Linked DNA regions of Kordia sp. SMS9. The protein of the gene in region 2 binds, or shares a complex with, the protein of the main gene of each other region. Links are inferred from orthologs where the notes say so. Each region holds a gene or a part of one and is shown on either strand. Other genes may lie near its edges. The genes, in order: uvrA and mfd.

Region 1 (11,067 bases), 3.1 Mb from region 2 along the record:
AGATTCCAATTACATTTTTAAGTTTGATAAGTCTAATAGCACCTTCTTCCAGACAAGAGTTGCTGAAATAAATGGTTTTAATTTCGTTATCTGTTGTTAAGGTTATTTTAGGAATACTGTCATTACAAACAATATTTCCAGCTCGTTCAACTACATCATTCCAATTATTGAACTTTTTAGTATTGAGTTCAACACCAAGACTTTCATTTTGTGTTTTCCCTTTACCAAATTCCATTTGAAACAAAGCGATTTCTTTTTGTACGGACTCTTTTTCTTTTTTATCAATATTCTGACATCCGATTATTGCTAAAATCAATATAACAGCGAAAGATATTTTAAATTTATTTTCCATTTCGTTTTGTTTATATGCACCACAACGTGTCTGTGTATGGTTAGTTGCGTTGGCTAGGACTAAGTTAGTAAATAGAAAACGAACTAGAGGAAATTACGAAGGAATTTCCAAGTAGGCGATAAGCAAGGAATAAAGTCTACACGTGTTGTAGCACGTTTTTATTCACATTTATTTAATTCAGAATACTATTTAATCGGATTTTTATTTTTATTCTACTTATAACTAGAGCCAAAAGAAAGACACTCTTAGAAGTGCTAAGAGTGTCTTGTTTTTTTTTGAAATTATTGGGTTGTGTAATGGTTGCCCGTGTTGGGTACAGTATTTTTTTCTTTCAACTCCTCAATTTTCAATTCCTGTGATTGGATAATCTCTATATCAGATTCCAATTCAAAAAGCCGATTACCTCTTGATTCTTTTCGAGTTTGAATTACAATTTTTAATTCAAATTCTTTTTCATGACAAGATTTTTCAAGTTTTTCAATTGAATCATTAAGAGTTTCTCTTTTTCCTTGAATTTTAACAGGTACTGGTTTTTCGTTAAAATGCTTTCTTAAAAATCCATCAATTCCAGAGTTCCTTTGAACTGGCAGAGCATCAATACTTTTTAAAATTGCCATTTCATATTCTGATTTTTCAAGATAGCTATTATAGCCTTTGTTTAATAATGCGGAATCTGTGATTATCATTTCTTCCAATCGTCTGTTCGCAAGTTCAACTGCGTCTTGAGACGCATCAATTCCGATGAAATCTCTATCCATAGATTTAGCAGCAACACAGGTTGTACCACTTCCACAAAAAGGGTCAATAACTAAATCACCTTTGTCTGTTACTATTTTAATTATCTCTTTTAAGAGCAAAACAGGTTTTTGTGTCGGATAACCAACTCTTTCTTTTGCTTTAGGATTTAAGTAAGGAATTTCCCAAGTATCTGATAATGGAACGCCTTTTTTTTCTTTTCCTAAAACAATGTTGCCATTTTCATCAGTCTTGTAAATTGACTTTCCATTTGCAGTTTTTTTTCTGTCTTGTAAGATTTGGTCAATATTTGTTGTAGCAGCGTAATTTGTATAATACTGATTGAATTTAAAATGCTTACTTTTTGAATAAAAGTATATATTTTGATGCGAGTTTAAAAGCCCTTTCTTAGAATTAGACCATCTTTTATAACTCCAAATAATTTCACTTTGGAAGTTTTTCATGCCAAAAACTTTGTCAAGAGTTACTCTGATGTAATGAGAAGCAACTTTGTCACAATGAAGAAAAACACTACCAGTTTCTTTTAAAACTCTTTTACATTCCTTTAAACAAGCCTCAATTAAATCAAGGTAGTCATCTAGTGAATCCCAACTATCACTGAATTCGTATTTTTTTGATTCATCTCTAGTTACTAATGAATGTTTCTTTTGAGTAAAAAAAGGTGGGTCAAAATATACCAAATCAACAGAGTTAGATTCTAATTCTGTTAATTTATTAATACAATTACCTTGATATATTTTATTTACTTTCATCAGCACTAGTTTTTTTATCTGCGATAGAAGTTAAGATTTCTGATAAGTCGTATCCAGTATATTCTTTGACAAAATTCCAAGCTTCATCTCCACCATAATATTCTCCATTTACACCTTTATAGTATGTAGAAAGTATTTTTTGAATTTTAATCGCTTGTTTCCTTTGAGGATAGTAAAACATAACTCGAATTGGCTTATAATTATAATTAGTTATACACTCAACTCTTGTATGCTCTTTTGTTATATGGTCTCCATCTGTTGTTGCATCTCGCCATTTGATTTCAATAGCGTTGTTGCGATCTAAAAAGTCAATTTCAAATGTTTTGGGTTTTGAACCTATTGTATTATTTACAAGTGTTCTCTTTCCGTTTAAGTTATTGAATTTAAAACATAGAACGGTTGCTTCCTCCAAAAAAGAGCCTGCATATTTGTAGAGAAATCGACCTGTATTTTGATAAACATCAATTAATTGTCCTCTTTCATTAGAAATTCCCAATACTCTATAAATTAGATAATGAGAGTTGTCATCTTCGAGCATTTCTTCTTTTCTACCCTCTATTTTTCCGTTTAGAGTTTCGGCATACCGATTAGAAAGTTCTTCAATTTTTGAATATAGTAACTCATAGTCTGTACCGTCCTTTTTCGCTTGAAGGATTTGTTGATCGACGTATGTTTCTGCATCCTCCATTAAAGTGTTTTTAGTTTTTCCTTTTGTCTCAATTCCTATAGATTTACAGTAATCTACAAGTTCTTTTTTGTTCAATTTATATAGTTTCAATTAGTTCTTAAATTTTAACAAATTTACGAAATTTAAATCTTTTCGAAGAGTTATTTTGGGTATTGTGCCCAACGTACGTATACAAGGAATTGCTATTTTATACTAAATACGGTAAATAACAAGAACCAATTCTACACATACATCCCATTATTTTCCATAAATGTAAAACAAAACGACACATATACAATGTGGTTTTCCGTAAAGAGAAGAAGGGTATGCTGCATATAAGTACTTGGGAGCAATTCGCAACTCATCAATTCAAGAAGTAATTTGTTTCAAAATTTTCAACTTCTTGCATGTTAGTCGCAGATGGAGAAGTACATAAAAATGGTTAATGATGCTATTTTGATAAATCCGCAATAAAATCCTAATTTTTCATCATTTCATTGCATAATTCGCAATAAAATCACTCCCGAAACCTTCTCGCAGCAATGCGACAAGCTTTTGTTTACTTACAGAAGCGTCTCGCAGCTGTGCAACAAGCTTCCGTCAACAAACAGAAGCATCCTGCAGTCGTGCAACAAGCTTCTGTTAACAAACAGAAGCGTCTCGCAGTCGTGCAACAGGGTTCTGTTAACAAACAGAAGCATCTCGCAGTCGTGCAACAAGCTTCCGTTTTAGTTTAGAAACCTCTTGCAACGGTGCTGCTTCATAAAATACCAAAAGGTTTTTACAGTCTTGTAACATGCTTTTCATAAAATTCTACAGGGTACGGAATGCTGAAATGCTCAAAAAATACGATGCATATTTCTTCGAAACGACTTTGCTAAGAATGTGATGATGTTCGTAACCGTATTCCTGTCACTTTTAAGGGCGATTTTTCCGTTTCACGGAGTTTCTTTAGTATCTACAGGGGGTTTAGTGCTTTATTTGTAGTGTAATTGATTTAGGCGATCATTACATAAAAAGTCTTAAAGTTTAGTTTACGTAGTTTATTATTAATTCAAGGTGTGAAAGAGTGTTCTTAATTGGGCACTCTTTTCGTTTTTACGAATGATTCTTACATGAGTTTTTTACTAATTTCATTCTTTCCACTATTGTTTTTGTATAACTTTGGAATGTTTGATAAATGAAGCGTATTAAAATTGACGAAATAACCAACAAAAGAAAATGAAGAACTTACGGAGTAGTTATTGTTAAGTTACGGATACAAATATGTTTACTCAATAAGGTCTATGAGTTTCATATACAACAATTCCTTCTCAAAAATTTCAAAGATTTCTTCTCTAGATAAATTTATGTGGAGCGGTTTTAAGCTTTCTTTTAGAAACTGAATATTAGAATCATCCATTTCAGTAAAATTTGGATCTGTTTCTTGTTGATTTTGGATGTATTGTCCTTGAAGGTTGATTAAAGTCTCTATGGTATTAGGAGCTATTTTTTGTTGTAAAACGTCAGATACATTCAGAAAAATAGTTTTAGAAGCTTGTGTTTCGTTGTATTCGGCAGCATGGTACACTTCATCTTTCGGAATCTTGACAGTATATGTTTCACCTCCGATTTCTATATTTTCAATTCTGTAGTCCATTTTTTGATTTTTTTCCGTTTTACAACCTATGGAAAGTGCTAAAAGTATAATTAGGATAGTAGAACCAAACTTCATGATTTTTAGATAGATTTCTATTTTGTATTCTTAACTGTTGCATTAGAGATTAAAAATACACATTTATGCTAACTCTTTCTTTAAAAAACGCGCGGTGTGACTTTTTTTATGGTTGGCAACTTCTTCGGGAGTTCCCGTAGTGATCACTTTTCCGCCGCCTTTTCCACCTTCGTAACCAATATCAATAATATAATCTGCCATTTTAATCACGTCCATATTGTGTTCAATGACCACAATGGTATTTCCTTTGTCTACCAATTTGTTCAACACTTCCATCAACACACGAATGTCCTCAAAATGCAGTCCAGTCGTAGGTTCGTCTAAAATGTAAAAAGTATTTCCAGTATCTCTTTTAGACAGTTCTGTTGCCAGTTTGATGCGCTGTGCTTCACCACCAGAAAGTGTGGTACTTTGCTGTCCGAGCGTAATATAGCCCAATCCCACATCTTTGATGGTTTTGAGTTTTCTATAAATTTTTGGAATGTGTTCGAAAAATGAAACGGCTTCGTTCATCGTCATTGCCAACACATCTGCAATAGATTTCCCTTTATAGCGAATTTCCAAGGTTTCCCGATTGAAGCGTTTTCCTTGACACGTTTCACAATCTACACATACATCTGGCAAAAAGTTCATTTCTATGACACGCAATCCACCACCTTGACAGGTTTCGCAGCGTCCACCTTTTACGTTAAAGCTAAAACGGCCTGGTTTGTACCCGCGAATCATCGCTTCGGGAGTTTTGGCATACAAACTTCGTATTTCGCTAAAAACGCCTGTATACGTTGCAGGATTTGATCTTGGTGTACGACCAATGGGCGATTGATTGATGTCAATTACTTTGTCAATATGTTCCAATCCTTTAATGCTTTTGTACGGCATTGGTTCTTTCACGGCATTGAAAAAGTGTGCATTCAAAATAGGGTAGAGGGTTTCGTTGACTAAAGTCGATTTTCCACTTCCAGAAACACCTGTAACACCAATCATTTTCCCCAAAGGGAATTCTACAGAAACATTTTTCAAGTTATTCCCTGTCGCACCTTTTAAGACTAGTTTTTTACCGTTTCCTTTTCTTCGTTCTGCTGGTACCGGAATTTGCTTATTGCCGTTTAAATAGGCTGCTGTGAGTGTATCATGTGTTAACAATTCTTTGGGTGTGCCTTCTGAGATGATTTCACCACCGTGTCTTCCTGCATTAGGACCAATGTCAATCACGTGATCGGCGCGTTCAATCATATCCTTGTCATGTTCTACGACGATGACGGAGTTGCCAATGTCACGTAAAGATTCAAGCGAATTGATCAGTTTCTCGTTGTCTCTTTGGTGCAAACCGATGCTTGGCTCATCTAAAATGTATAAAACACCCACTAATTGTGAGCCAATTTGTGTGGCCAAACGAATGCGTTGTGCTTCACCACCCGAAAGTGATTTGGAACTTCTGCTCAACGAAAGATAATTTAAACCAACATCTAACAAAAATCGCAAACGCGTTGAAATTTCTTTGATGATTTCTGTGGCAATTTTTTGTTGCTTTTCAGAGAGATTGTTTTTTAAATCTTCAAACCATTCGGACAATTCTACGACGTCCATGTTTGCCAGTTCGGCGATATTCCTGTTGTTGACTTTAAAGTATAAAGATTCTTTGCGTAAGCGCGAACCGCCACATTCAGAACAATTTACTTTGTCCATATAATTTTTTGCCCAACGTTTGATAGAAGAAGAATCGCTGTCTTGAAATTGATTTTTGATGAAACTGATAATTCCTTCAAAATCAATCTTATAATCGCGGGTAACGCCCAACGTTTTGCTTACCACAGAGAATTTTTCGTTTCCACCGTTCAAAATCACGTCCATTGCTTCCTTTGGAATGTCTTTGATTGGATCGCTAATTTTAAATTCGTAGCGTTCGGCAATGATTTCCAATTGTTTGAAAATCCACGACTTTTTATATTCGCCTAAGGGTGCAATTCCGCCACCTTTAATGGTTGCTTTTGTATCGGGAATGACTTTATGTTCGTTGACTTCGTGCAACGTTCCCAATCCGTTGCAGTTGGGACACATTCCTTTTGGAGAGTTGAACGAAAAGGTATTTGGTTCTGGATTTGGATAGGAAACTCCCGAAGACGGACACATGAGGTTTCGACTGAAATAACGGGCTTCTGTCGGCGCATCTTGATCAATCACCATTAAAACATCATCACCATGGTACATCGCCGTTTTGATCGTTTCTGTCAAGCGTTTGTCATTGTCTACATCGTCGTCAATCTTCAAGCGATCAATCACAATTTCGATTTCGTGGGTTTTGTAACGATCTACGCGCATTCCTTTTTCTATATCGAGGATGACACCATCTACACGTACTTTTACAAAACCTTGTTTGGCAATATTTTCAAACAACTCGCGGTAATGTCCTTTACGCGAACGTATGACAGGAGCGAGGACGTTGACACGTTTTCCTTTAAAATCGTTGAGAATTAGGTTTTTGATCTGTTCATCGCTGTAACTGATCATTTTTTCGCCTGAGTTGTAACTATACGCATCCGAAGCTCTGGCAAATAATAGTCGCAAGAAGTCATAAATCTCGGTAATGGTTCCAACCGTAGAGCGTGGACTTTTGCTCGTAGTTTTTTGTTCTATGGCGATTACGGGCGACAAACCATCAATTTTATCCACATCTGGTCGTTCGAGTCCACCGAGAAATTGGCGCGCATACGCAGAAAATGTTTCAATATAACGGCGTTGTCCTTCGGCATAAATCGTATCAAAGGCTAAGGATGATTTTCCACTGCCAGAAAGTCCTGTAATTACGACTAGTTTTTCTCTAGGAATCGTAACATCAATGTTCTTTAAGTTGTGTACTCTAGCACCTTGTACTTCTATATTTTCTTCGTATTTCGTCATAGCTTTTTGCAAAAACGCAAAGATACGAATTTTACTAGCAGAAAGTAAGCTAGATGAATTCCAATTTTTCACAATCATATAATTTATATGCATTGTGATATCTCTTTCTGTTTGGCAGTAGTTTTAGCTATGTTTTTAGTGCTATTTTAAAATTGTTAGGTATTTGTTAATTAAGGTGTTACCGTAAACCATTGTAAGTAGATAGTTATAGTTTTATAATTCACAAAAAAAAAATATATATCATGAAAAAAAAGAATTTAAACTCGTTAGCACTGAACAAGAAATCAATTTCTAATTTTAACACACCAGCTATTAAAGGTGGAACTTTTGTATCGATCTCTTGTCAACCTTTAGGAATTTGCGCTGAGACAGACGGATGTAACACAGATGATTGTAATCATACTGTAGGGTGTCCTTCGGATACTTGTACTGCAGTAGGATGCAACCCAACGAACACTTGTGAAACGATATCTTGCGAGCCTGTAGGTATTTGTAGATAGTATGATGTGAATCATATAGAGAAGCCGTTTCAATAGTTGTTGAAGCGGTTTTTTTAGTACTTTTTTTCTGCTCTTCTTTTCGTGAAAAATGCTTTCCAAATTAATATTGCATAAATCACCACAGGAATTAAAACACAAATGATTACCGAAGAAGCTACATACGTACTTCCAACAGCATTAAAGAGATTTAAAAAGGCTACAGATTTTTGAAACAACCAATCACAGAATTCCGTAAAGTTGGGAATGAAGAGAATTACAATTGCAACGAGCAAACTAAAGAGTACTGTAAACAACCGTAGTTGGTAAATTTTGTCGAGTAGGAGCATCCACGAAAGTGGAATACCAATAAACCATACAATGATATTAATTTCTTTATAAGTAAAACCTGTGAGCTTAGAAAACCACAGTAAAGCTTCATAAGTATAGTTGAAAATGGTATCCATAAAGATAACATATAAAAAAACTCCGAAGCGTTTGTTTCGGAGTTTTTAATATGTATGAATGAGTTTTAGTTACTCTATAATTAATTTTTTAGTAACCGTTCTTTCTTGATCCGTTACCGTGATTAAATACATACCAGTGCTTACATTACGCAATGAAATGTTTTCATTGAATGTAGACGTAGCGTTGTAGTTTTTTGTGTGAATTAGTCGTCCAGAGATGTCGTGTACATTGATGCTGATATCTTCACCTGAAGTAGAGTTGAAGGACAATGAGAATTCTCCTTTGTTTGGATTTGGATACAGAGCGAAACTGTCTAATTCGAACTCTTCATTGCTCAATGAAATATTTGTTGTCGTTGTACAAAGCTCAATAGACCATTCGTTTACAACTCCAGAATCTCCATTGAAGAAATCTACAAATACTAAATTCCATGTACCAGAAGGATTATTTCCATTAAATCCAGTCATCGGATTTGCAGGAGCAAAGGTACCAACAGTTGGTGTAGCACATGCAATTGTTGGCTCACCATCTCGTAAAGTAACATCAATACCTCCATATTGTGCATCGTTACATGTTCGTGACCAAATATTTGAGAAACCACCACCGTTTGGTGCTTGCAATTGCATGATTAAATCTCCAATATACGTGTGTGCTACATCAGCACTTACTCTAATATCTGTTATTGGTGTATTTTCTGTTACGGTTACTGGAATGAATACAGGTGTTCCTTGTACGTTAGCTCCAGTACTATCTGGAATTGGCGTTGCAATAGGACCTGTTGTATAGGTGTTACACACTGTGTTTGTAGTTACTGTTGCACCTACAGAGAATGATTTTGAAATTGCAAAAAAGACGTTTCCTACAGCTTCAATTTTAATTCTACAATACGGTTCAAATACTACCGGGAATGTTATTGCTTGCGAACCGTCGTTAGGCGTATTTGCAGCTAACGTAGTTGGGAATGTTAATCCTCCATCCGTAGAGAATAAAATATTTACGTTAGACGTGTTGATTCCGTTTGCCGTAGTTCCTGCAACATCCCATGTAATTGTGGTTGCTGAGTTTGTTGGGAAACTTTGGTTTGTTGTATTTGGTGCAGTTACTATAAAAGGTCCTGTGTTTGCAAAAGTAACTGTTGCATCATCTCTATTGGTTTGTCCTCCATTTGGAGTTCCATTATCTCTTACCGTTAAGGCAAAAGTCATGGATCTAGCAACGTTCGGAATTACTTCCCATTGTGGTGTTAAGTTATCATCTAAAATGTCGCTTAACTGTGGAAATGTACGCTCTCCATTATTTACTGGTGAGTATGATCTGAATTGTGGTCCATTTGTATCTGTTGGTGAAGGTACACCTGCAACCGCTCCAACATCTACTTGTTCCCAGCAGTATGACAACGTAGTTCCGTTAGGATCTGTAGCAGTTCCTGATAAGGTAAATGCGGTTCCATAAGGAATGGTATAATCAGCTCCTGCGTTTACCGTTGGTGCTGTATTTCCATTAGCAGTATTAGCAGCACAAACTGGGTTTTGGTTCAATCTTGTCCACATATTGTCAATACTGATTGCATGGAAATGATCGTCACTATTGTTTTGAATATTGTCTGATCCACAAATTCCAGCATACGCCATGATGGTTGATCCACTACCAGGCTCTACTGCAGTTGCAGCACTTCTGTTACCACCAGAGCAGTTTCCTTGACTTCCGTTAAATGTATGTGGCGCTCCAAATTGGTGTCCCATTTCGTGAGCTACGAAGTCTATATCAAAAGGATCACCTACAGGGTTTGGAGAACCTGTAACTCCTGCAGCCTTTGCATTGCTAAAGCAAATGCCTCCAAGAGATGCCAATCCACCACCACCAGTAGTAAATACGTGACCAATGTCATAGTTAGCCACACCGATGTTGGTATTTACGATAGATACGTTTTGGTTGATTAATTGTCCTGCGTCACTATCTGTATATCCATCATTTTCTGCTAAGAAGATGATACTTGTGTTGTCTACCAAAGTCATTGTTAATGACATGTCTCTTTCAAATACAGCGTTTACTCGTGTCATTGTCACGGTCATAGCTGCTAATACGGTAGCTCTCTTTACGGCATCTGTAGCAGTTTGTTGCCCAGCTGCAGTGATATGATAGTTTGCATATTCTTGTGTACAAGCCAATGCCAAACGAAATGTTCTTAATTGACCGTCGTTTGCATTTTCCAATTGAACAGTATCATCTGCATTTCCTCTGCCTAGATTGTCTTCTACACTGTCTTCAACCTCACATAACAAGTTGTTTTGCGTTTCTCTGTAGAGATTCGCTTTTTTATACATCATGTATGTTTGTAAATCAGAAGTCATAGGATCAATGTACATGGTTTCTCCTATGGTGTGTACTGTTGCATGAAATCCAAAGATTGTTGTTGAGAAACGAATGATAGTTCCTGTATTTTCTCTACTGACAGCAACATACGACTGAATGTCTGGATAGTTTGCGGCAAATGTTGGTTCTAAAACAGAAGCGTTGTATACTTCAAAGCTTTCCATTTTTCCGTCTGTAACAGGAAATTGTACAACAATTTCCGATTGGATATTTAAATCTCTATCTGGAGCGTCAGCTACTAACTGTTTTAGAGAATTTAAATCTAAAGTATACGTGTCGTATGCTGTAGGGAAGGAAGTTCTTTTTAATAGTTCATCTGGTTGATAATTGGTATTGCTTGTTGTTTTCCAAAACGATTTTCCTTGCGAAAATGCGAATAGAGGGAGCAATATCAATATAAAAAGGTAATTTTTTTTCATAATGATAAAATAGATTATTGAAGTTTTTAGTTTAATAAAAGTGCGATAAAGTTAACTTTTTTTTTAAAATATGATAGGAAAACTTTAACAATTAATACGAAATCAATGCAAAATTTAACAAATAGGTAGTTTTTAATTCCAAGCGCTAATGTTTTCTACATCAATGTCTAGGACTAATAACGTATGCAACCC
Region 2 (11,497 bases):
TTGTGAAGGTGTTTGCGGATTTTGAGTACAGACGTCAGATCCATTAGCTCTTCCTCCAATAACAAAGCGATCTAGTTTTGAAATTGCTTGCTTATGTAATAATAAGCTTTGCTGTTTTTGTTTTTTCATATAGTTCAGTTTTAATAATGTATCTTTATAAATACGTATCCAAGACCTATTTGTTGAATACACTACAAAACAATGTTTAATTTGATTATCAGTCAATTAAAGCAAATGACAATTCCTTGAATTGTACCTGTAATTCCGTGAATTATGGGAAAACTTAATGTGTAAACCACGTTGTTCAATGGGCTTTTCTAGTATATTTGTTAGAAAACTTTCCCTTTATATGAAAAAAATAATATACACATGCTTTTTTCTAATTAGTATGATTGCATTGGCACAAGAAAAAGATACTCTTTTAGACGAATTCGAAGCAATACGATTGAAAATGAGAGATAAGAGTATTAGTTTAGTTCAAAAAGAAGAACTTTCTAATCAATACTGGACAAAAGCAAAAAAGTCTAATCTAAATATAAATACAGGAAGAGCGTATTATTTAAAAACATTAGTAGCTAAAGATATCAATGAGAAACTCCAATATTTAGACTCTGTTATTTTCTACACCAAGGACGTTAAAGGAGATAATCTCTTTCCAATGCAAGCACATACTCATAAAGGACGTCTGTTTTTTTATCAGAAAGATTATGTAAAATCTTTAAATGCTCAAATTGAAGCAAAACACGCTGCTGAAAGTGAGAATCATATTAAATTTCTGCGTAGTATAAAATATAATATAGGTTTGTTAAAGCGAATTTTAGGACTCTATGAAGAAGCCGAAATATTATTTTTAGAATGTAAAGCATATGAGGAAAATAGAAAAAAAATGCATTTGGAAACATATGTTAATATTTTATTTCAATTATCGTCCGTTTCCTTTGAATTAGGAAAAATAGAAGAATCAAAAAAGGTAAATTCTCAAGCAATTAAGTTGACCAAAAACAGTGACTTAAATGTATATTATTACTACTCTTTTGTGTCTAATGAAGGAATGAATTTGAATGCGGAAGGTAAGTATAAAGCTTCTATAGATAGCTTGGAAAAAGCATATCCAAATTTGAATGAAGCAGATAAAAATATAGCAAACTTCTATTTAGGAAAAAGCTATTATGAATTAGGAAATAAAAAAAAAGGGCTTGATTTTTTTAAAAAAATAGACACTGTTTTTACAGCTACGAATGATTTGTTTCCATCAATATCACCAGCGTATGTGTACTTAATAAATGATAGTAAAGAGAAAAATAATAAAGGGTCACAATTGTACTACACAAATCAATTGCTAAAAGTTGATACTATTATTAATAAGAATTACAGATCCTTATCAAAAACCATAACCAAAGAATATGATGTGCCTAGATTGATGTCTGAGCGAGATGATATTATAGATGAATTAGAAGAAAAAAATAAAGAAGTCTCTGAAGAAAAAAAATGGATTCTTAGAATCAGTATTGCTATTTGCTTTTTAGCTATTGGACTGATTTTATATTATTACCGTCTAAAGCGTGTATACGAGAAAAGATATCAGTCCATTATAGAAACGTTAAAAGAACCCGTAATAGAAGAAATTAGAGTTGAAGATGCGAACTTGCAGCCAACACCAAGCTTGGATATAGATAAAGGAATTATAAAAGAAACTTTGCAAACATTAGAAAAATTTGAAAAAGGTGATGCATATCTCACCAATCAAATTTCACTTAAAGATGTAGCTAAAATAGCAAATACAAACTCTAAGTATTTGTCCAAAATTATTAATACCTATAAAAGAAAAAACTTTACAACCTATATTAATGATTTACGAATTGAATATTTTGTTGGAAATATTCAAACCGACACAAAATATCAGAAATATACAATTAGAGCAATTGCCGAAGAAATTGGGTTCTCTAATCCAGAAGGATTTTCCAGAGCTTTTCAAAAAAAGACAGGATTAAAACCTTCGTATTTCATCAAAAAAGTAAGGGAAAACAATGCAAAAAAACAATAATTCACGGAATTGTAGTTTTCAAGCAACTGATTTTGAGTGGATATTATACTTGAATGCTTACATTTGATCACATTCAAAAATTTAAAAATTAGTAAAGATGAGAGAAAAGAAAAAATCACTAAAACTAAGAAAATTTAAAATTGCAAACCTACATTTAGGTAGGGTTTATGGAGGAGAATCAAACCCTTGTCAAGCAAATACGGGGGAAACTTCTCAGCACCAACCTTATGAAACTGATGACTGTTGTTCTCAAGATAACTCAACATGTTCATTGGGGCAAATGTTATCTGATAATCGAGTTGGTTGTATTGGAAATCCACCACCAACAACAGGTTGTTAAAGTAAATAGTTAGTTGAATAAAAAAGCAGAAAAGTAACTTCACTTTTCTGCTTTTTTTATGTCTTTTTTAAAAGAATCTATTCTTCCATATAAAACTCTTTCAATTCCTTTACATCATACGGCTTTCCAATGATACGCTTGTCTTTATCGAGTATGAAAAAAGTAGGCGTAGCACTTACATCATATAAATTTCCAATTTCATTATCCCACTTTTGTAAGCCCAACACATGAATGAAATCTGGATAAAACGAACTTTCATTTGCCCAACTTTCGCGTTCGTCTTCCAAACCAATAGCAATAACAGTAAATGTTCCTTTTTCCTTCGAATTGACAAAGGTTTTGAGTTTTGGCATTTCTGTCAAACAATGTGAACACATACTGCTCCAAAATACCACAATATAATTTTCTGCGGTATCTAACTCACTTAATTTGTGTGTTTTGTTGTCTTTAACCCATGAAAATTCAGGCGCAACTTGTCCAAAAGCCAAACGTTTATAAATGGCCAATTTTTCAACCAATGCAGTGTCATTCAATTGTTTGGCAAGTGGCAAAAGATATTCGTCACCTACATAAATGGCAATTTCCTGATTTTCTACCAACACCATTTGTTCCCACAATACAGAAAGTAATGTTTTCTGAAATTCCACCGGAACAACTTTTATTTTTTCTGCAATAGTCGCAATATTCTTTTTGTATTCTGTAATTAACTCTGATTTGGTTAACTCTTTCAATGGTAATGCGGTAAATACATAATTGGACATTTTATCCGCAATAAAATCTGAGTTCTGCAACACTGAATTGGAAAAATCAACGGGATCAAAATAATACGTTTTCATATGAGCCACCATAGTTTCTGGGGTTTCATAACTTGTTGGAATGTACGTGCGACTCGCTTTTATAAAGTGATACGCCAACATGCCTTCGGTAGCTTTTTCATATTCTTTTTGAAGCGTATCAATGGTGTTGAAAATATTCAAAAATGCTTCTTCGTCAGTATTCCCATTCATGTAAAAAGAATTTATCAATTGCTTCGCCTCTTTCATATTGGAAAAATAAGAAGTATAGGATTGATTCTCTTCGGAAGCGGTAAAATTCAGCGTTTCATCTGTCAAAGTAAACGCAATATCTTCTGTGTCGCTGTAGATAAAATCGAAATTCTTCTCGTCTTGCGGCAATCCATACACCAAACGATACATGCCTTTTTCAGCAGAAGACGCAAAGGTATAACTCATCTTTCCGTCCACAACTTTTCCATTACCTACATATTTTTGATGCGTGGTTTCTAGTTTATAAATAATAAACCATTTATAATCTTCAGCAGGTGAAAATGTGCCCGACATCACTTTTTGTGCTTGCATACACAAAGGAATCAAGAAGAGAATACAAAGTATTTTTTTTATCATAATGTTCTTTTTTTTAAGTCATTCAAATCTTCTCTGTAATCAAAAAGATGAACAAGTTCCCTATATTCAATAACTGCGCCAAAACCCTTACACGATTTTTTCTAACACATGCAACGCTTTCTTCGCTGAGGTAATCTGTTCAAAAGTAAGCAATAAACGCAAACCATTACGTGTTTGTTTTTCTTTCATCTTACAAAGTTTTGGATGTTGCTGTACAAATTGTAAAATTTTAGTAAAATTTGGACTTTGGTAAAATTCCGATTGTTGATCAGCAATAAAATACCCAATCATTTTCCCTTTTTTCATAATGATTTTCTCCAAGCCAAATTGTGTGGCAATCCATTTGATACGAACCGAATTTAACAACGCCACCGCAGGTTCAGGCAACGGACCAAATCTGTCAATCAATTCTTTTTCATAGGTTTGCAATTCCGCTTCCGTTTTCAGTTCGCTCAATTTGTTGTACAATACCAAACGTTCCGAAACGGTATTTATATAAGCATCAGGGAACAGCAATTCAAAATCACTATCAATCTGCGTTTCTTTGAGGAATACCTTATCTTTTTTATTTTCCTGCGTTTCATACAAGTCTTTAAACTCGTTTTCCTTCAATTCTTCAATGGTTTCATTCAAGATTTTTTGATAGGTATCAAAACCAATTTCGTTGATAAATCCGCTTTGCTCACCACCTAACAAATCACCAGCACCGCGAATTTCCAAATCTTTCATCGCAATATTAAATCCGCTTCCCAAGGTAGAAAATTGTACCAAGGCGTTAATTCGTTTCCGCGCATCTTGCGTCATCACAGAATCTGGTGGCGTAATGAAATAACAAAACGCTTTCTTATTGCTTCGACCGACACGACCACGCATCTGATGCAAATCGCTCAATCCAAAATTATTGGCGTTATTAATAAAAATCGTATTCGCATTTGGTACATCCAAACCACTTTCAACAATCGTGGTAGAAACCAACACATCAAACTCACCGTTCATAAAGGCAAGCATGAGTTTTTCCAGTTTCTTTCCTTCCATTTGTCCGTGCCCAATACCAATCTTTGCATCGGGTACCAAACGCTGAATCATTCCGGCAACTTCTTTAATATTTTCAATGCGGTTGTGAATAAAAAATACCTGTCCGCCACGCTGAATCTCATAACTCACTGCATCACGAATGGTTTCTTCTTGAAAACGAATTACGTGCGATTCAATCGGATAACGATTTGGCGGCGGTGTCGTAATGACGGATAAATCGCGCGCAGCCATCAAACTAAATTGTAAAGTTCGCGGAATTGGTGTCGCAGTCAACGTCAATGTATCCACATTTTCTTTGATGGTTTTGAGTTTATCTTTTACGGCAACGCCAAACTTTTGCTCTTCGTCCACAATCAGCAAACCTAAATCTTTAAATTTAACTGCTTTATTGACGAGTTGATGCGTTCCAATAACAATATCCACATTCCCATTTTCAAGTCCTGAAAGCACTGTATTTCGTTGTTTGGTGGATCGGAAACGATTCAAATAATCAACAGTAATTGGCATATCTTCCAAACGTTCGCTAAAGGTTTTAAAATGTTGAAATGCCAAAATGGTCGTTGGTACTAAAATAGCGACTTGTTTTCCGTTGTCCACTGCTTTAAACGCTGCACGAATGGCAACTTCTGTTTTTCCAAAACCAACATCACCACAAACGAGTCTGTCCATCGGACGTTCGCTTTCCATGTCTGCTTTTACATCTTGTGTCGCTTTCGATTGATCGGGTGTATCTTCATAAATAAACGAAGCTTCCAACTCATGTTGCAAATAGGTGTCTGGTCCGTACTGAATTCCTTTTTGCATGCGTCGTTTTGCATATAATTCAATTAAATTGTACGCAATATGCTTTACGCGTGCTTTGGTTTTTTGCTTGAGTTTTTTCCAAGCGCCAGAACCTAATTTGTACATTTTTGGCGGTTTTCCGTCTTTTCCGTTGTACTTTGAAATTTTATGTAAAGAGTGAATGCTCAAATACAGAATATCACGTTCGCCATAAATCAACTTGATCGCTTCTTGCTTTTTTCCTTCAACATCAATCTTTTTCAAGCCGCCAAACTTCCCAATTCCGTGATCAATATGTGTGACATAATCGCCCACTTCCAAATTGGTCAATTCTTTTAGTGTAATTGCTTGCTTTTTGGCATAGCCATTTTTCAAGTGAAACTTGTGATAACGCTCAAATATTTGATGATCAGCATAACAAAGAATTTTCTGCTGATGGTCAGCAAAACCTTGATAGAGAGGAAGCACCACCGTTTGGTAATGTACTTTTTGCGATACATCTTTAAAAATATCGTCAAAGCGTTTTGCTTGCTGTTCACTCGTGCAGGTAATATAATTGGTATATCCTTTTTCGTTGTTTTCGTCTAAATTTTCAATCAGTAAGTCAAATTGGCGATTGAAAGATGGTTGTGGCGTCGTATTAAAATTGATGAATGTGTCTGCTTTTAAGATCGGATTTGTGGTCAATTCCACCATCGTATAGTCCAAAAATTGACGCTGTAGTAGCTCTTTTGTACAGAATAATTCTTTAGGTGTGTTATGCTTAATGTCTTCGGACAATTCCGCGAAAGCGACCGTAGCTTTGCTAAATAATTTGTCCATTCTGCTTAACAATAACTCTGTATTTTTAGCGAAGACAATAGTTTTTCCTGGAATGTACTTTAAAAAACTTTCACGTGATTCTTGCAGGGCTTTATTTTCTACATTCGGAATGATGCTGATCTTTTTCACCTTCTCGGTAGAGAGTTGCGTTTCCACATCAAACGTACGCAAACTGTCTACATCATCGCCAAAAAACTCAATTCGGTACGGTTCGTCATTTGAAAACGAATATACATCCACAATTCCACCACGCACTGAAAATTCGCCAGGTTCTGTGACAAAATCAACGCGATTGAAGTTGTATTCAAACAAGGTTTCGTTGACAAAATCAATAGATAATTTATCGTTCAACGAAATTTTAAGCGTATTTTTTTCCAGTTCTTTTCGTGTGACTACTTTTTCAAACAGCGCATCGGGATAGGTTACAATTAACGAAGGTTTTCTGCGTGAATTAATTCGGTTTAACACCTCCGCGCGAAGCAATACATTGGCATTGTCCGTTTCTTCAATTTGATACGGTCTGCGGTAGCTTCCGGGATAAAAAAGCACATCTTTATCGTTGAGCAACTGCTCCAAGTCGTTCAGGTAATAGGCAGCTTCTTCCTTGTCATTTAATATAAAAAGAAAAGGCAGCTCGCTTTGTTTGAATGTTTCAGAAACCACAAACGAAACAGCGGAACCTGTCAATCCTTTTACATGTATTTTTTCTTGATTTTTGGCAATGGCTTGCCTCAATTTCCCAAGTTCGGGAGATTGTGAAAAATGCTGCGAGATTTTGGATTTACTCACGTAAATAAAAATTTTAGATGCAAATATACAGAACTCCTAAGAATCGGTAGAAAGTGAAGCCAATATTTTAAGCACTTATCACTATTTTATGCATGTGAATAAAACTTCACTTATCACTTTTTTTGATTCGAAATGATATTCGAAAAATATTTGTAGGAAATTTTCTTATATTTGATTTTTAAAACGGAATATGTTATGAGCTTTTTTAAACGTCTTTTTGGTACTTTTAATAAAGAAAGAAATCAACCTAAAGATACTGTGGATGCTGAAACATCTATACATGCACTCGATGATATTTATTGGAATTTTTCGGGTGAAAAATACAACGATGTTGCCACTTTTTCAAACGCATTAATTACCTATAACGACGATGTGAATCCAGAACATCAAATTGATGTTGATCGTATTTTTAGCAAAGCTACCAAAATCACTGTGCAATACGAATTTTGGGGAGAAGATGAAAATGGTGACGAAGATCAGTTTGAGGAAGATTTTACCATACAAACCCACAACAAAAGCGGTTTTTCCGTGAAAGAATTTCTTTTTCAAGTGCACAATCAAATTTGTGGACAGATGATGGAACAAGACGCTACTTTTTTTGAAGGTGTAACTTCTGTAAAAGAAGGAGAGCAACCGTATTTTATTTTGGATTTGGGAAGTTGAAAATTATAAAGCATCAGACTGTAAAAAAGACGATAGAATAATTATATTTGCAGGACAAAATATTAAGAAATGTCTATATCAAATTTATATTCAAGTGGATTTCGCAAAAGAAATCAAAGTCATTTTGCTGCGATTGTTCGCGTAGCGATGAGTGATGGTGTTATTACAGATGAAGAAAGAGCTTTTTTAGATAGAATGGCGCATCATTTAGATATCTCTGAGAGTGATTATAAAGAGATTTTAAAAGATTACAGATCGCATCCTATAAATCCACCAATTATGTATAGCGAACGTTTGAGTCGTTTGTTCGATTTGGCGCGTATGGTATTTGCAGATCAAGAATTAGGACCAAAACAAACGGTACTTTTAGAACGTTTGGGAATTGGGTTAGGTTTTTCTCCTGAAAACGTACCCTATATTGTACACAAAGCGTTATTACTTGTTAGCAAAGGTGTCGATTTAGACGATTTTAAAGATGAAATCAAAAATATGAATCGTTAATAAACGAACTATAAATTAGAGAGCCGAACTTGATATGAGTTCGGCTTTTTTATGTGTCGTTCCTGCAGCTTTTGCTGAACTTAATTCAGTAAAGGCAAAAATTTATTAAATAGCATAAAAGAGTAGATTCGGCATCAAGTGCGGAATGACAACTTAGGTCTATTTCAAATACTTATATATCTTCTTTAACAGCGTACTTTCGTCAAATGGTTTTTCAATGATGTCGGTCATGCCCATTTTTTTGTAACGTTTTTTGTCGGTATCGTATAAATTAGCTGTCAACGCTAAAATTGGAATGGTTTTGCAGTTTTGCACAGGAAGTGAACGAATCATTTTTGTGAGTTCGTCTCCGTGTGTTCCTGGCATGCGAATGTCCATCAAAATTAAGTCGTATTCATTGTGAATTACACTTTCAATTACATCTTCGCCATTCGTGATAATATCTAAAAAGAAATTCCCTTCTTGCGCTAGAATTTTTAAGACCGCCATTTGCGCTAATTCTGAATCTTCTGCAAGTAGTATATTGTATTTTTCTTTGGATAAAAAGTTTTTCTTTTCAATTTCCGATTTCTTATCTAAAGAGGTCTGTTCTTGATTGATCGGATATTTTAAATTCATGTTAATTTTAAAAGTAGAACCGACACCTTCTTCACTTTCTACGGTCATTTTTCCTTCCATCAATTCCACCAAACCTTTAACAATAGATAAACCCAAACCTGTTCCTTTGAATTTTTGTGAATCGTTGAGTTGTGTGAAACTGTTGAAAATTAAATCTATTTTTTCAGCTGGGATTCCAATTCCTGTATCTTGTACGCTTAGGTTGATATTCACTTTACGTGCTCTTTTTTGATTGGCTTTGATGGCAAACATTACGTTGCCAGAAGTGGTAAACTTCAATGCATTTTCAATCAAATTTTCAAAAACTTGTTTGAGGCGTGTTTTATCAGCTTCAATATATTTTGGAATTTTCTCGTCAAAATCAACTTCAAACGCTATATTTTTTTGCTTGGCTTTTACGGTGTAGGTAAACTCCAACATTTCAATAAGTTCGTGAAAGTTGAACAATTCTTCATTCAACGCCAATTTTCCAACTTCAATTTTAGAAACTTCTAAAATATCGCCAATCATATTTTTTAAATGATCTCCAGAAGATTTAATGACCTCTACAAAATCTTGCTGCGCTAATGTCATGTCTGTTTTTTCCAACACCGAACAAAAGGCAGTAATTCCCGTTAACGGATTGCGCAATTCGTGACTAAAATTAGCAATAAACGTATTTTTAAAGTCTTCTTTTTCTTTGAGATATTTATTCTGTAGCTCTAAAATTTGCGAATTGATCACCGATTCATTACGGCTCTGCGCTACTTCTTGATAGTAGTTGTAATGATCGGAAAAATCGTGAATTATCACTAACGAAGGTTGATCGGCAGCAAAGGTTTTAAACTCAATATCGCAGGTATATTCTTTTTGATCTTTTCTTTCTAAATGGATACATGTAAATTTAATATCATTGTCTTCCTCTGTATCAAAATACGCGGAAAGTCCTTCAAAAAATGCACTCACAGAACTCAGTGAATCTCCTTTCTTTAACGAAAAAAGAACATTGTCGCTTTCCAATACATTTCCGGATTTGTCAATAGTTATAAACTGTGTTCTAGGATGAAAATAAGTTCCTCTGTACGTTTCTAACATCATAATTATTTCACAAGTTCTTTAGCCAGTGTAATGAACATGTCGTTTACTTTATCACCTGTTTTTGCACTTGTAAAAAAGTCAGGCGTCACACCAAACATGTCTTTGTTCTCTTTTAAATATGTTTTTGTTACCAAATCTACTTTATTTCCCACAACTTTTAGTGGCGTATTAGCATATTGGTTGGTTAGGTAGGTAATGTCGTTCTTTAAATTCTCAAAGGTCGCAGGTCGTGTTACATCAAATACGTAAATAAAACCATGTGTTCCTAACAAATAGGAAGCTCTAGTTTTTTTAATATCGTCGTATCCTTCCAAATCCCAAATAATTAGTGAAACCATTTCATCAGGTGAAATTTCCACTTCTTTCTTCAAGATGTGAACTCCAATCGTTACTTTATAATCGGTGGAAAATGTATTTTCAACAAATTGTCGAATCAACGAAGATTTTCCGACACCAAAGTGACCTAATAGAATTATTTTTTTAGAAGCTTTCTTCATTCGTACTAAAGTAGAATTCTAATTCGTTAGTAATATCTTCTTCTTTAATTTGATTTAAATCATCAAATAAATTTAAGAAGTTGTCCGTAAAATTAAAGATTATATCTTGTATTTTGTTCTTAAAGATAAGATTATATTCTCCAGAAATAGCAACTGCCACGTAAAAAGATACAAAACTTTGAATATGAATATGATACAATTCGTACTCAATCAGTTCAAGATTTTGACTTTTTCCCTGAAAAGCATCTTCCACAAAACTTTTAATCGCCGTCAGCATGCCCGACACCATATCTTTGTCAATGGTTTCTTCTTTTGCATATTGCCCGATGAGCATGCCCGAATTTTTTTCAATGACCAATACTTGCTCTACTTTCGAAATTTTGTTCAATTCGCTCAACAATAATTCTTCTTCACGCACGCCGCCAAACCATGATCTAAATTTTCGCTTCCAACTATTTGCCGAAAAACTATCTTCCAATTGTTGGTTGATGCGTTCTGTAAGTAAGCTAATTTCTTGTGAAATATACTTCTTAATCATTTTACCCATAATCGGATACAACGCTTCCACCACTTGATCTTTGGAGTTTTTTATCTGTTCGGCTAAAGCTTCTGTAATGGTAGGTCCGAGTGTTTCAGGAATTTCGTCAATAAACTCCTCTAAGCGTTCGTCAATAATTGGATCAACCTTGTCGGAAAGTTTCTTTTGCTCGTTAATAATGTCTTCGAGCGCTTTAATTTTTTTATGTATAGACTCCGCATACGCACGATCATCCGTGAGTAATAAATCTTTCAATAACGATAATTTATCAGCTTCCGTCATAAATACACATAAAAGATATGAGGTGGTTTACTCTTTTCCTATCTTTTCTCCAAGATTGATAAGTAATTGACCTAATTGCCTGCGATCTACTTTTTTCTCGTCTAA

Evidence for each region.
Region 1: the proteins of mfd (region 2) and uvrA are in contact, whole or in part, in a crystal structure (PDB 4DFC), measured with the Escherichia coli proteins. The link is inferred for Kordia sp. SMS9 from one-to-one orthologs.

Annotation. Positions count from the first base shown.
Region 1 is NZ_CP031153.1:3,895,280-3,906,346, forward strand. What follows is about bases 4,105-7,537. They hold uvrA (excinuclease ABC subunit UvrA), read right to left. Parts: upstream 7,140-7,537; coding sequence 4,305-7,139; downstream 4,105-4,304. Other genes in these bases: KORDIASMS9_RS16530 (hypothetical protein), read right to left, coding at 4,105-4,166. Also shown: KORDIASMS9_RS16510 (hypothetical protein), read right to left, coding at 1-352; KORDIASMS9_RS16515 (site-specific DNA-methyltransferase), read right to left, coding at 634-1,860; KORDIASMS9_RS16520 (ApaLI family restriction endonuclease), read right to left, coding at 1,847-2,623; more of KORDIASMS9_RS16530, read right to left, coding at 3,798-4,104; KORDIASMS9_RS16540 (hypothetical protein), read right to left, coding at 7,693-8,082; KORDIASMS9_RS16545 (reprolysin-like metallopeptidase), read right to left, coding at 8,152-10,875; KORDIASMS9_RS16550 (hypothetical protein), read right to left, coding at 11,008-11,067. UniProt on the Escherichia coli protein: The UvrABC repair system catalyzes the recognition and processing of DNA lesions. UvrA is an ATPase and a DNA-binding protein. A damage recognition complex composed of 2 UvrA and 2 UvrB subunits scans DNA for abnormalities.
Region 2 is NZ_CP031153.1:788,724-800,220, reverse strand. The notes cover bases 3,675-7,537. They hold mfd (transcription-repair coupling factor), read right to left. Parts: upstream 7,217-7,537; coding sequence 3,875-7,216; downstream 3,675-3,874. Other genes in these bases: KORDIASMS9_RS03620 (hypothetical protein), read left to right, coding at 7,412-7,537; KORDIASMS9_RS03630 (thioredoxin family protein), read right to left, coding at 3,675-3,787. Also shown: KORDIASMS9_RS03645 (hypothetical protein), read right to left, coding at 1-129; KORDIASMS9_RS03640 (helix-turn-helix domain-containing protein), read left to right, coding at 350-2,044; KORDIASMS9_RS03635 (hypothetical protein), read left to right, coding at 2,142-2,384; more of KORDIASMS9_RS03630, read right to left, coding at 2,462-3,674; more of KORDIASMS9_RS03620, read left to right, coding at 7,538-7,879; KORDIASMS9_RS03615 (TerB family tellurite resistance protein), read left to right, coding at 7,949-8,380; KORDIASMS9_RS03610 (ATP-binding protein), read right to left, coding at 8,540-10,075; KORDIASMS9_RS03605 (Rab family GTPase), read right to left, coding at 10,078-10,572; KORDIASMS9_RS03600 (cell envelope biogenesis protein OmpA), read right to left, coding at 10,556-11,392; KORDIASMS9_RS03595 (fructose 1,6-bisphosphatase), read right to left, coding at 11,420-11,497. UniProt on the Escherichia coli protein: Couples transcription and DNA repair by recognizing RNA polymerase (RNAP) stalled at DNA lesions. Mediates ATP-dependent release of RNAP and its truncated transcript from the DNA, and recruitment of nucleotide excision repair machinery to the damaged site.